DNA from 3 places in the Mesorhizobium sp. WSM3879 genome. Region 2 is predicted to be linked to each of the others. Evidence: predicted binding sites of a transcription regulator. Region 2 holds the regulator's gene; each other region holds the start of a gene.

Region 1 (3,278 bases), 120 kb from region 2:
GATAGGCCGGGTCGGCAAGCACTTTGCGGAAATTGGCAAACCAGACGAACTTGCTCTTCAGCCCGAATGGATCCTGCCTGAGCATGGACTGGTAGAGCGCCTGCCCGGCCGGCCAGTAGAAGAAAACCAGTGTTATGGCGAGTTGCGGCGCCACAAGCAGGTAAGGCAGAACTTTGTGGGGGAAAACGACGCGCGGGGTCAGCTTGGTTTCCTCGTCAAGCAAGGATCGCCCGCGCGGATCCGCGCGGGCGACGTTTCATCTCGGCCAGGTCTAGTTGCCCAAAGCGTCCTTGATCGCCGCGTTGCCGCGCGAGACGGCATTGTCGAGCGCCTGCTGAGCCGTTTCCTGGCCGGCCAGCATCTTCTCGAACTCCTCGTTCTGGATATCGCGCACCTGCGGCAGATTGGGCAGGCGCACACCCTTCGAATTCTCGGTCGGCGCCTTGCCGGTCATCTGCAGGATCGGTGTCTCGCGGCCCGGGTTCTTGTCGTAGAAGCCGGACTTCTTGGTCGCCTCATAGGCCGCCAGCGTCACCGGCAGGTAGCCCGACTTCTGGTGCAGATATTCCTGCACCTCGGTCTTGGAGAGATAGGCGAAGAAGGCCGCGACGCCCTTGTACTCCGCATCGGATTTGCCGCTGAAAACCCAGAGGCTTGCGCCGCCGGGCGTCGTGTTCTGCGGCGCGCCCTTGGCATCGCTGTCATACGGCAGTTGGCCGATGCCGTAGTTCATGCCCGACTTGACGATATCGCCGAGCCCGCCCGAGGACTCGGTAAAGATGCCGCATTCCCCGGCGAGGAATATCTGCTTGGCCTCGGAGGTGCGCCCGCCATATTTGAAAGTGCCATCCTTGGCGAGGTCAGCCAGCGCCTGAAAGTGGTTGACGAAAATCGGCGCATTGATCTTGAGCTCGACGTCGCCGCCGGCCAGTCCGTTCTGCTGGGTCGCCCAGGAAACATTATTCCAGGCGGCAAAATTTTCCAGATGGATCCAGGTCAGCCAGGTCGAGGTGTAGCCGCAAGGGGCCGCGCCGCTCGCCTTGATCTTCTTCGCCGCTTCCCAGACCTCGTTCCAGGTCTTAGGCGGGTTGTTCACGTCGAGGCCGGCCTTCTGAAAGATGTCCTTGTTGTAGTAGAGGATCGGCGAGGAGGAATTGTAAGGGAAAGACAACATGGTGCCGTCCGGCTTCGAATAGTAGCCGACTATGCCGGGCAGATACTGGCTCTTATCGAACGTCATCCCCGCGCCCGTCAAAACTTCGGCCACGGGTTTGATCGCGCTCTCGGCCGCCATCATGACGCCGGTGCCGACATCGAAAACCTGGATGATGTCTGGCGCCTGGCCGGCGCGGAATGCGGCGATGCCTGCATTCAGCGTCTCGGGATAGGTGCCCTTGAAGACCGGAACGATCTGGTAGTCGCTTTGGCTGGCGTTGAAGTCCTTCGAGATCTTGTCGACGACTTCCGCATTGGCGCCCGTCATCGCATGCCACCAGCTGATCTGCGTGACAGCGAAAGCGGACGTGGTGGAAAGCAGGGTCAAGGTAGCGGCAACACCTGCCGCGAAGCCGAAGAGCTTCATGTTTTCATCTCCCGTTGTGATTGGCGAAAGGGGGGCTTCCGCAGAAACCAGTATGTGTTGCGCATGACAATCGGACAACGGTTTTGTTATGCGTCGATGAACATCAACTGATCCTAAAATAACGTGCATCAGTCACGGCCGGGCAGATTGCTTGCCGGCTTAGGATTGAGCGCGTGTGCGACAGCCGGCCTAACCTTATCCGCCCTTACAACCCGAGACACACGCGTCGGTTGCAGGTCCACTAATCGATTCTTTAGCCGTCGGGCCTTAAGCAATCTTAACTTGATTGATGCGGGAAGATCAGGTGGGGCCAAATGTTGACCGTCTATAATTGCATCGTGCACGAGCACGATCTGAGGTTGGTCGCGCTTGCGGCGCTCATCTGCGGAATTTCTTCTTTCTCGGCGGTCAATCTTCTTCGCCATGTCGAGCAATCGACCAGTCGAAATCGCTACGCATGGCTGTTGATTGCAGCCACGGCGACCGGATTTGGCATCTGGGCGACGCACTTCGTCGCCATGATCGCCTTCACGCCGGGAATACCCAACGCCTATAACGCGGAGCTTTCCGCCCTTTCGCTGGCTGCCTCCGTAGTTCTGACAGCGGCCGGAATGTGGATCGCCACCATCCGCGGCGGCATTGATCACTACCTTGTCGGCGGCGCCGTGCTCGGCGTCGGCATTGCCGTGATGCACTATACCGGCATGGCGGCGTTCGAGGTCCAGGGCCGGATCGTCTGGAACGAGCTGCTCGTCGCTCTTTCGCTGGCGGCGGGCGTCACGCTTGCCGCGCTTTCGCTGCTCGTCGTGCTGCGCCGCCCGTCGACGCTTACGACGATCGCTGCCGCCGTCTTGCTCACACTGGCCATCTGCACACTGCATTTTATCGCCATGGCGGCGGTCTCGATTTATCCGGACTCCTCGATAGAGATCTCAAAATTCACCATCGCGCCGATGTCGCAAGCCTTTGCCGCCGCGGCGGCAAGCCTGGTCATCCTGGTGCTCTCGGCCGCGGCGCTCCGCATCGACCTGCGCTTCCGACGCCACCAGGCGGAAGCGCAGCGCATGCACGGCCTGGCCAACGCGGCGGTCGAGGGGCTGATCGTCTGCGACGGCAGCCGCATCGTCAGCGCCAACGACAGCATCGCGGCGCTGAGCGGCATCGCGCCCGGCACGCTGAACGTGATGACGCTTGGCGACCTCTTCGGCGAACGCATCGCCTCAGCCATCGCCGGCGGCAGCGGCCAGGCGCAGGAAACCGAGCTGCGCAGCCAGGACGGCACCCGCATCCCGGTCGAGCTGATCGCCCGCAGCATCGACTATTGCGGCAAGCCTCACGACGTCGTCGCCGTCCGCGACATTCGCGAGCGCAAGAAGGCCGAGCAGGAGATCCTTCGCCTGGCGCATTTCGATCCGCTGACCGGGCTTGCCAATCGCCGCAGCTTCACCAGCCGCCTCGAGGCCGAGATCGCCACGGCAAGCGGCAAGGGCGGGCAGCTCGCGCTGATGCTTCTCGATCTCGACCGCTTCAAGGAGGTCAACGACCTCTTCGGTCATGCGGCCGGCGACGCCGTGCTGCAGAGGGTGGCGCAATGCGCTTCGGGCGTGCTCCGCCATGGGCAGATGCTCGCCCGCCTCGGCGGCGACGAGTTCGCCATCATCGCGCCGAACCTTCCCGACCCGCAGGCCGCAGGCCG
Region 2 (3,278 bases):
CGGGCTCAGCCATTCGACCATTTCGGCGATCTCTTCCGACCTGATCCAGGAAGGCATCCTGGCCGAGAGCAAGCCGAGCGAGACCGCGTCTCTGAAGCGCGGCCGGCCACAGGTGGGCCTCGCGCTCAAGCCGGAGGCGGCGGCGGTGGTGACAGTGGTGCTGTCGCTCAATTTCCTCTCGGTCGCCGTTATCGATTATGCGGGCCAGGTCATCGCCGAGGAGCAGCGCCGCCTCGATACGCTCACCATGCCGCGCGACGAGCTGATCGGCGAATGCTTGGCGATCGTGCGGCGCCGGCTGGACGATCCGGACCTCGACGTCGGCAGCGTCGCCCGCATCGCCATGGGCATCCAGGGCATCACCGATTCCCATGCCCGCGCCATGCTGTGGTCGCCGATCACGCCGCTGACCGACATTCCCTTCGCCGACATCCTGGAAAAGGAATTCGGCATTCCGGCCACCATGGAAAACGACTGCAACATGATGGCTGTGGCGCTGCAGTGGCGCGATCCCCACCGCTATCGCGACAATTTCATCGCCATTCTGCTCTCGCACGGCATCGGCATGGGCCTGGTGCTGAAGGGCGAGCTGTTCACCGGCACACATTCGTCCGGCGGCGAGTTCGGCCACATGATCCATCGTCCGAGCGGCGCGCTCTGCCGTTGCGGACGCCGCGGCTGCGTCGAGGCCTATGCCGGCAACTACGCCATCTGGCGCAGCGCCATGAAGATGAGCGAGGACGCCGAGCCGATCGATGTCGGCGACGCCGACATGCGGGCGCTCGCCGCCAAGGCGCGCGAGACAGATGGCCCGGAGCGCGAGGCCTATCGCCGGGCCGGGGAGGCGCTGGGCTTCGGCCTTGGCAGCCTGTTCGCGCTGATCGACCCGGCGCCGGTCGCCATGGTCGGCGTCAGCGCCGCCGCCTTCGACCTGATCGAGCCGGCGCTGCGCGAGGCGATCGCCCAGACCGCCGGCGGCCAGCATTCAAATTCGATCTCCTTCGATACCGAGCCGAACGAATTGCCGCTGATCCGCGAAGGCTGCGCCGTGCGCGCGCTGACCTTCGTCGACCAGGAGATTTTCGCCTCGGGCGTGCAGGCAAGAGCGGGCAAGAACGTAGCCTGAGCAGCTTCGAGAGCGATCGTTAGCTTCCGAGCATCCTGCAGACGCCGGAGATTAGTGAAGCCCCCCGCAGCTTCGTCATTCCAGGGCGGAGCAGGAGCGGAGCTCCCTCCGCCCGTGGATGACGAAGCACAGGCGTCTCGGCTACCCACCAACGCAGATCCCGGAATTGCCGAACCCGTCAGAACATCGAGCCGAGGATCTAGTCTTCCTTGATCGCATAGCCCGCCCCGCGAATGGTGCGGATCACATCGGGCATCCGGCCGTTGTTGACCGCCTTGCGCAGGCGTCCGACATGCACGTCCACGGTGCGCTCGTCGATATAGATCGTCTCGCCCCAGACATTGTCGAGCAGCTGGCTGCGCGAGAACACCCGGCCGGGATGCCGCATCATGAATTCCAGCAGCCGGAACTCGGTCGGACCGAGCCTGATCTCGCTCTTCTTGCGGTAGACGCGGTGCGATTCGCGGTCGAGGACGATGTCACCGACCTTGAGCACGCTGGACAGCACCTCCGGCTTGGCGCGGCGCAGCAGCGCCTTGACCCTGGCCATGAACTCCGGTGTCGAGAACGGCTTGACCAGATAGTCGTCGGCGCCCGTCGAGAGGCCGCGCACCCTGTCGCTTTCCTCGCCGCGCGCCGTCAGCATGATGATCGGCAGGCGTTCGGTCTCGGGCCGCATCCTGAGGCGCCGGCAAAGCTCGATGCCGGACACCGCCGGCACCATCCAGTCGAGCACCAGCAGGTCGGGCACATTCTCCTGCAGGCGGATCTCGGCCTCGTCGCCGCGCGTCACCACCTCGACCTGATAGCCCTCGGATTCGAGGTTGTAGCGGAGCAGCACCCCCAGCGGCTCCTCGTCCTCCACCACCATGATGCGTGGCGCGATCATTTAGCAGGCACCTTCGCTGTCAGGCCGCCGGCGCCGACATCGCCGTCTCGTCCTGCTTAGGACGATTCGCGGGCAATTGCGTGCCGGTCAGCACATAGTAGGCGTTCTCGGCGATGTTGGTGACGTGATCGCCGATGCGCTCCAGATTCTTGGCGCAGAACAACAGATGCGTGCAAGCCGTGATGTTGCGCGGATCCTCCATCATGTAGGTCAGGAGCTCGCGGAAGACGGAGGTGTATTTGACGTCGATGCGCTCGTCGTCGTTGCGGAGCTTGGCGAGCGCCGTGGCGTCGCCGGTCGCGTATTCCTCGATCACGCCCTGGACCTGGATCAGCACCAGCTGCGCCATCGAGTCGATGGAGTGCGAAAGGTCGCGCGGCGCGGCGCTGATGCCGACCGAGCCGACGCGCTTGGCGATGTTCTTGGCAAGGTCGCCGATGCGCTCGAGATCGCCGGCCATGCGGATGGCGCCAACGACGCTGCGCAGGTCGTCGGCCATCGGCTGGCGTTTGGCAATCAGCGTGATGGCGCGATCGTCGAGCTCGCGCTGGCGCGCGTCCATGATGGCATCGTCGGAGACCACGCGCTGCGCCAGCGCGTTGTCGGAATTCAGCAGAGCCTTGGTCGACGCGCCGACCATCGAGCCGGCAAGATCGCCCATGTCGCGGATGAGCTGGCTGATCTGCCTCAGATCCTCGTCGAAGGAAGCGACCGTATGGGCCATGGTTATGTCCTCGTATGAACTCAGCCGAAGCGGCCGGTGATGTAGTCCTGCGTGCGCTTCTCGCGGGGCGAGGTGAAGATCTTCTCGGTCCGGTCGAATTCGATCAGCTCGCCGAGATACATGAACGCCGTCTGCCGCGACACGCGCGCCGCCTGCTGCATGTTGTGGGTGACGATCACGATCGTGTAGTCGGCCTGCAGCTCGTCGATCAGCTCCTCGATCTTGGCGGTCGAGAGCGGATCGAGCGCCGATGCCGGCTCGTCGAGCAGGATGACCTCCGGCTTCACCGCCACGGTGCGGGCGATGCAGAGCCGCTGCTGCTGGCCGCCCGAAAGGCTCTGGCCACTGGCGTTGAGCTTGTCCTTGACCTCGTTCCACAGCGCGGCGCGCTTCAGCGCCTGTTCGACGCGATTGTCCATCTCGGCCTTGCTGATCTTCTCATACAGCCTGACGCCGAAGGCGATGTTCTCGTAGATCGACATCGGGAACGGCGTCGGCTTCTGGAACACCATGCCGATCTTGGTCCTGAGCAGGTTGAG
Region 3 (3,278 bases), on a different contig from region 2:
CCTAAGCCGACCGCACCGGATCGAGCGTGACCTTGTAGAGCTCGTTGTCGTCGCGATCCATCAGCCGCACCGTTAGTTGCTCGGTGGCGCCGGAAATGTCGACCAGGCCGAAGAACTGCAGGCCCGCTGATGGCGGCAGGTTCTGGCCCTGCTCGGCGCTCGGCGCCTTGATGAACTTCAGCTCGGGCCCGAAGGTCATGTCGAGATCGTTGGGACCGAAGGTGCCGGCGTGGATCGGGCCGGAGACGAATTCCCAGAACGGGTTGAAATCCTGGAACTGCGCCTTGTCCGGATTGTAGTAATGCGCCGCCGTATAGTGGACGTCGGCGGTCAGCCACACCGTGTTGGTGATGCCGGCGTTCTTGATGTAGCGCAGCAGGTCGGCGAATTCGAGCTCGCGGCCCTTCGGCGCGCCATTGTCGCCGTTGCTGACCGCCTCGGCGCCGGCCTTTTTGGCCGCGTCGTTCCAAACGACGAGGCCGAGCGGCATGTCGGCGGCGATGATCTTCCAGGTCGCCTTGGAATTCGCAAGCTCGCGCTTCAGCCACTGCGTCTGCTGCTCGCCGAGCATGCGCGACTTCGGCGTCAGCGTGTCCTCCATGTCGGGGCCGTTCGGGCCGCGATAGGAGCGCATGTCGAGGAAGAACACGTCGAGCAGCGGCCCGTGGGCGATCTTGCGATAGACGCGTCCCGGTTCCGAAGGTTCGTAGCGGATGGTCGTCATCTCGTGGAAGGCGCGCGCCGCGCGGGCCGCCAGCACATGGATGGATTTTTCCGTGTAGCGGTTGTCGGTCGTCAGGTCCTTCGAATCCGACCAGTTGTTCACCACCTCGTGGTCGTCCCACTGGTAGAAGGTCGGGCAGATGGCGCTAAGCGCGAGCACGTGCTTGTCCATCATGTTGTACTTCCACTGGTCGCGATACTCGTCCAGCGTTTCGGCAACCTTGCGCTTGCCGTCGATCATGACGACGTTCTTCCACTTGCCGCCGACGGGCAGGTCGACCTCGTCCTTCATGGCGCCGTCGGCATAGATCGTGTCGCCGGAATGGAGGAAGAAGTCAGGCGTATGCTTGGCGATGGTGGAGTAGGTCTTCATGCCGGTCTCGTCGATGCCCCAGCCCTGGCCGGCGGTGTCGCCCGACCACGCGAAGCGCACGTCGCGCTTCGACGCCGGCGCGGTGCGGAAACGGCCGACGATCGGCTCGGAGACGGCGTTGATGTCGGAAAGATCCGCGGCCGTCATCCGGTAGAAAATGTCCTGGTCGGCGGCGAGGTCGGTGAGCAGTCGCTTCACCGTATAGTCGCTGGCGGGCGAGGTATCCAGCGGCGCCAGCCTGACGGCGTCGGCGAAGCTTTCGGTGGTCGACACTTCGTACATCACGCGCGCCGGCCGGTCGGTGCGGGTCCAGATCACGCCGGAGGTGGCGTCGATATCGCCGGACTGGACGCCGTGGGTGAAGGCCGGGCGCTGATTGGCGCGCGAATAGTAAGGCAACGCGAGACCGGAGGCGCCGACTAGGCCAAAGGCGCTGGCCGAGGTGACGAAAGCGCGGCGGGTTAACGAGAGCTTGTTCATGGCTGTCTCCGGATGGCGTTGAACGGGACCGCAAACCTCCGGCCTCAATGTTTCAGGCGCATATCGGAACCATGAAATTTTGATAACAGGTCACAGCTCTCCCTTCTCCCCTTGCGGGAGAAGGGGAAGTCGCGCTTTAGGCCGCCTGCGGTTCCGGCTCAAAAGCCGGCTTGCTCGTGTTGATCAAGAGCGAAATACAGGCCGCGGCTATGCCGGTCATGCCGGCGATCAGGAAGGCAAGCTCGTAATTGCCCTGCAATTCGCGCATCGTGCCGCCGAAGGCCGCCGCCGCCGCGGCGCCCACCTGGTGGCCGGCGACGATCCAGCCGAACACGATCGGGCCGCTGCGGTCGCCGAAAGCTTCGTTGGCGAGCCTGAGCGTCGGCGGCACTGTGGCGATCCAGTCTAGTCCATAGAGCACGGCGAAGATGATCAGGCTGACCGCCGAGAAGCCGGAATAGGGCAGATAGATGAGCGACAGGCCGCGCACGGCGTAATAGACGCCAAGCAGCTTGCGCGGATCGAAACGATCGGTGAGCCAGCCGGACAGCGTCGTGCCGATCAGGTCGAAGATGCCCATCATCGACAATAGCCCGGCTGCCTGCACCTCGCCGATGCCCATGTCGCCGCAAAAGGCGATGAGGTGCGTGCCGACGAGGCCGTTTGTGGTGAAACCGCAGACAAAGAATGTGGCGAACAGGTACCAGAACACCCTGGTTCCCGCGGCACGGCGCAACGTGTTCAGCGTATGCGCCAGGAAATTGCCTTGCGCGGCCGGCGACACCGGCGGCACGTCGTCGGCATCGGCGCCATAACGCACCTGGCCGATGGAAGCCGGGCGCTCCGGCACCAGCAGAAAGACCAGCGGCACGAGAGCCGCCGTGGCAATGGCGATGGCAACGGCGACCGGCTTCCAACCTCCCGACTGAGCCAGCGAGGCGAGCAGCGGCAGGAACACCAGCAGGCCGGTCGCGCTGGAGGCGGACATCAGCCCCATCACCAGGCCGCGATTGGTCTTGAACCAGCGATTGACGATGGTGGCGCCGAGCACGGTCGCGACCGCGCCCGAGCCGATGCCCGAAAATATCCCCCATGTGATCAGCAGATGCCACGGCTTGGTCATCAGCAGGCTGAGCGCTGTGGAGCCCGACATGATCAGCAGCGCGGCAAGCAGTGTGCGGCGTAGCCCGATCCGCTCCATCAACGCCGCGGCAAATGGCCCGGTGAGGCCATAGAGGAAGATGCCGACCGCGGCGGCAAGCGAGACGACATCGCGCCGCCAGCCGAAGCTCTCTTCCAGCGGCAGCATCATGACCGCCGGCGCGGAACGGAGTCCGGCGGCGATCAGCAGGCAGAAGAAGATGACTGCGACGACGACGAAGGCGTAGCGCTGGCCAAAGGGACGGGAATGAGCTATCATGTTACTGACCGGTACGTTGCAATGGAGCGGCGCCACTCGTACGTACCGGTCAGTAACATTGTCAAGCGAGTTTGTTGAATGCCATCGGACAAAAAAATTGAAGCGTCGATCAGCGGAGCCGGCACGGCGCCGGCGCCGAAGGCTGCCGACAAGATCCTCGACGTGGCGCGCGACCTGTTCTATCGCGAAGGCATCAGGGCGATCGGCGTCGATGAGATCGTCAGGCGCGCCGGCGTCACCAAGCCCAGCCTGTACCGGACCTTCCCGTCCAAGGACGAACTC

The links. The regulator PhoB, encoded in region 2, activates phosphate uptake and scavenging genes when phosphate is short. The targets are predictions, from matches to a motif close to TGTCATNNANCTGTCAT.
Region 1: a site for PhoB is predicted at 1,646-1,662, ahead of ugpB (sn-glycerol-3-phosphate ABC transporter substrate-binding protein UgpB). Genes of this name have one in related genera too.
Region 3: a site for PhoB is predicted at 1,648-1,664, ahead of CK218_RS09265 (alkaline phosphatase). Genes of this name have one in related genera too.

The regions. Positions count from the first base shown of each region.
Region 1 is NZ_NSFZ01000007.1:276,511-279,788, reverse strand. It holds gene ugpA (sn-glycerol-3-phosphate ABC transporter permease UgpA) at 1-202, opposite strand, end outside; gene ugpB (sn-glycerol-3-phosphate ABC transporter substrate-binding protein UgpB) at 272-1,582, opposite strand; gene CK218_RS18260 (EAL domain-containing protein) at 1,897-3,278, shown strand, end outside.
Region 2 is NZ_NSFZ01000007.1:151,650-154,927, reverse strand. It holds gene CK218_RS17650 (ROK family transcriptional regulator) at 1-1,126, shown strand, start outside; gene phoB (phosphate regulon transcriptional regulator PhoB) at 1,326-2,015, opposite strand; gene phoU (phosphate signaling complex protein PhoU) at 2,035-2,739, opposite strand; gene pstB (phosphate ABC transporter ATP-binding protein PstB) at 2,760-3,278, opposite strand, start outside.
Region 3 is NZ_NSFZ01000003.1:518,209-521,486, reverse strand. It holds gene CK218_RS09265 (alkaline phosphatase) at 2-1,576, opposite strand; gene CK218_RS09260 (MFS transporter) at 1,713-2,996, opposite strand; gene CK218_RS09255 (TetR/AcrR family transcriptional regulator) at 3,075-3,278, shown strand, end outside.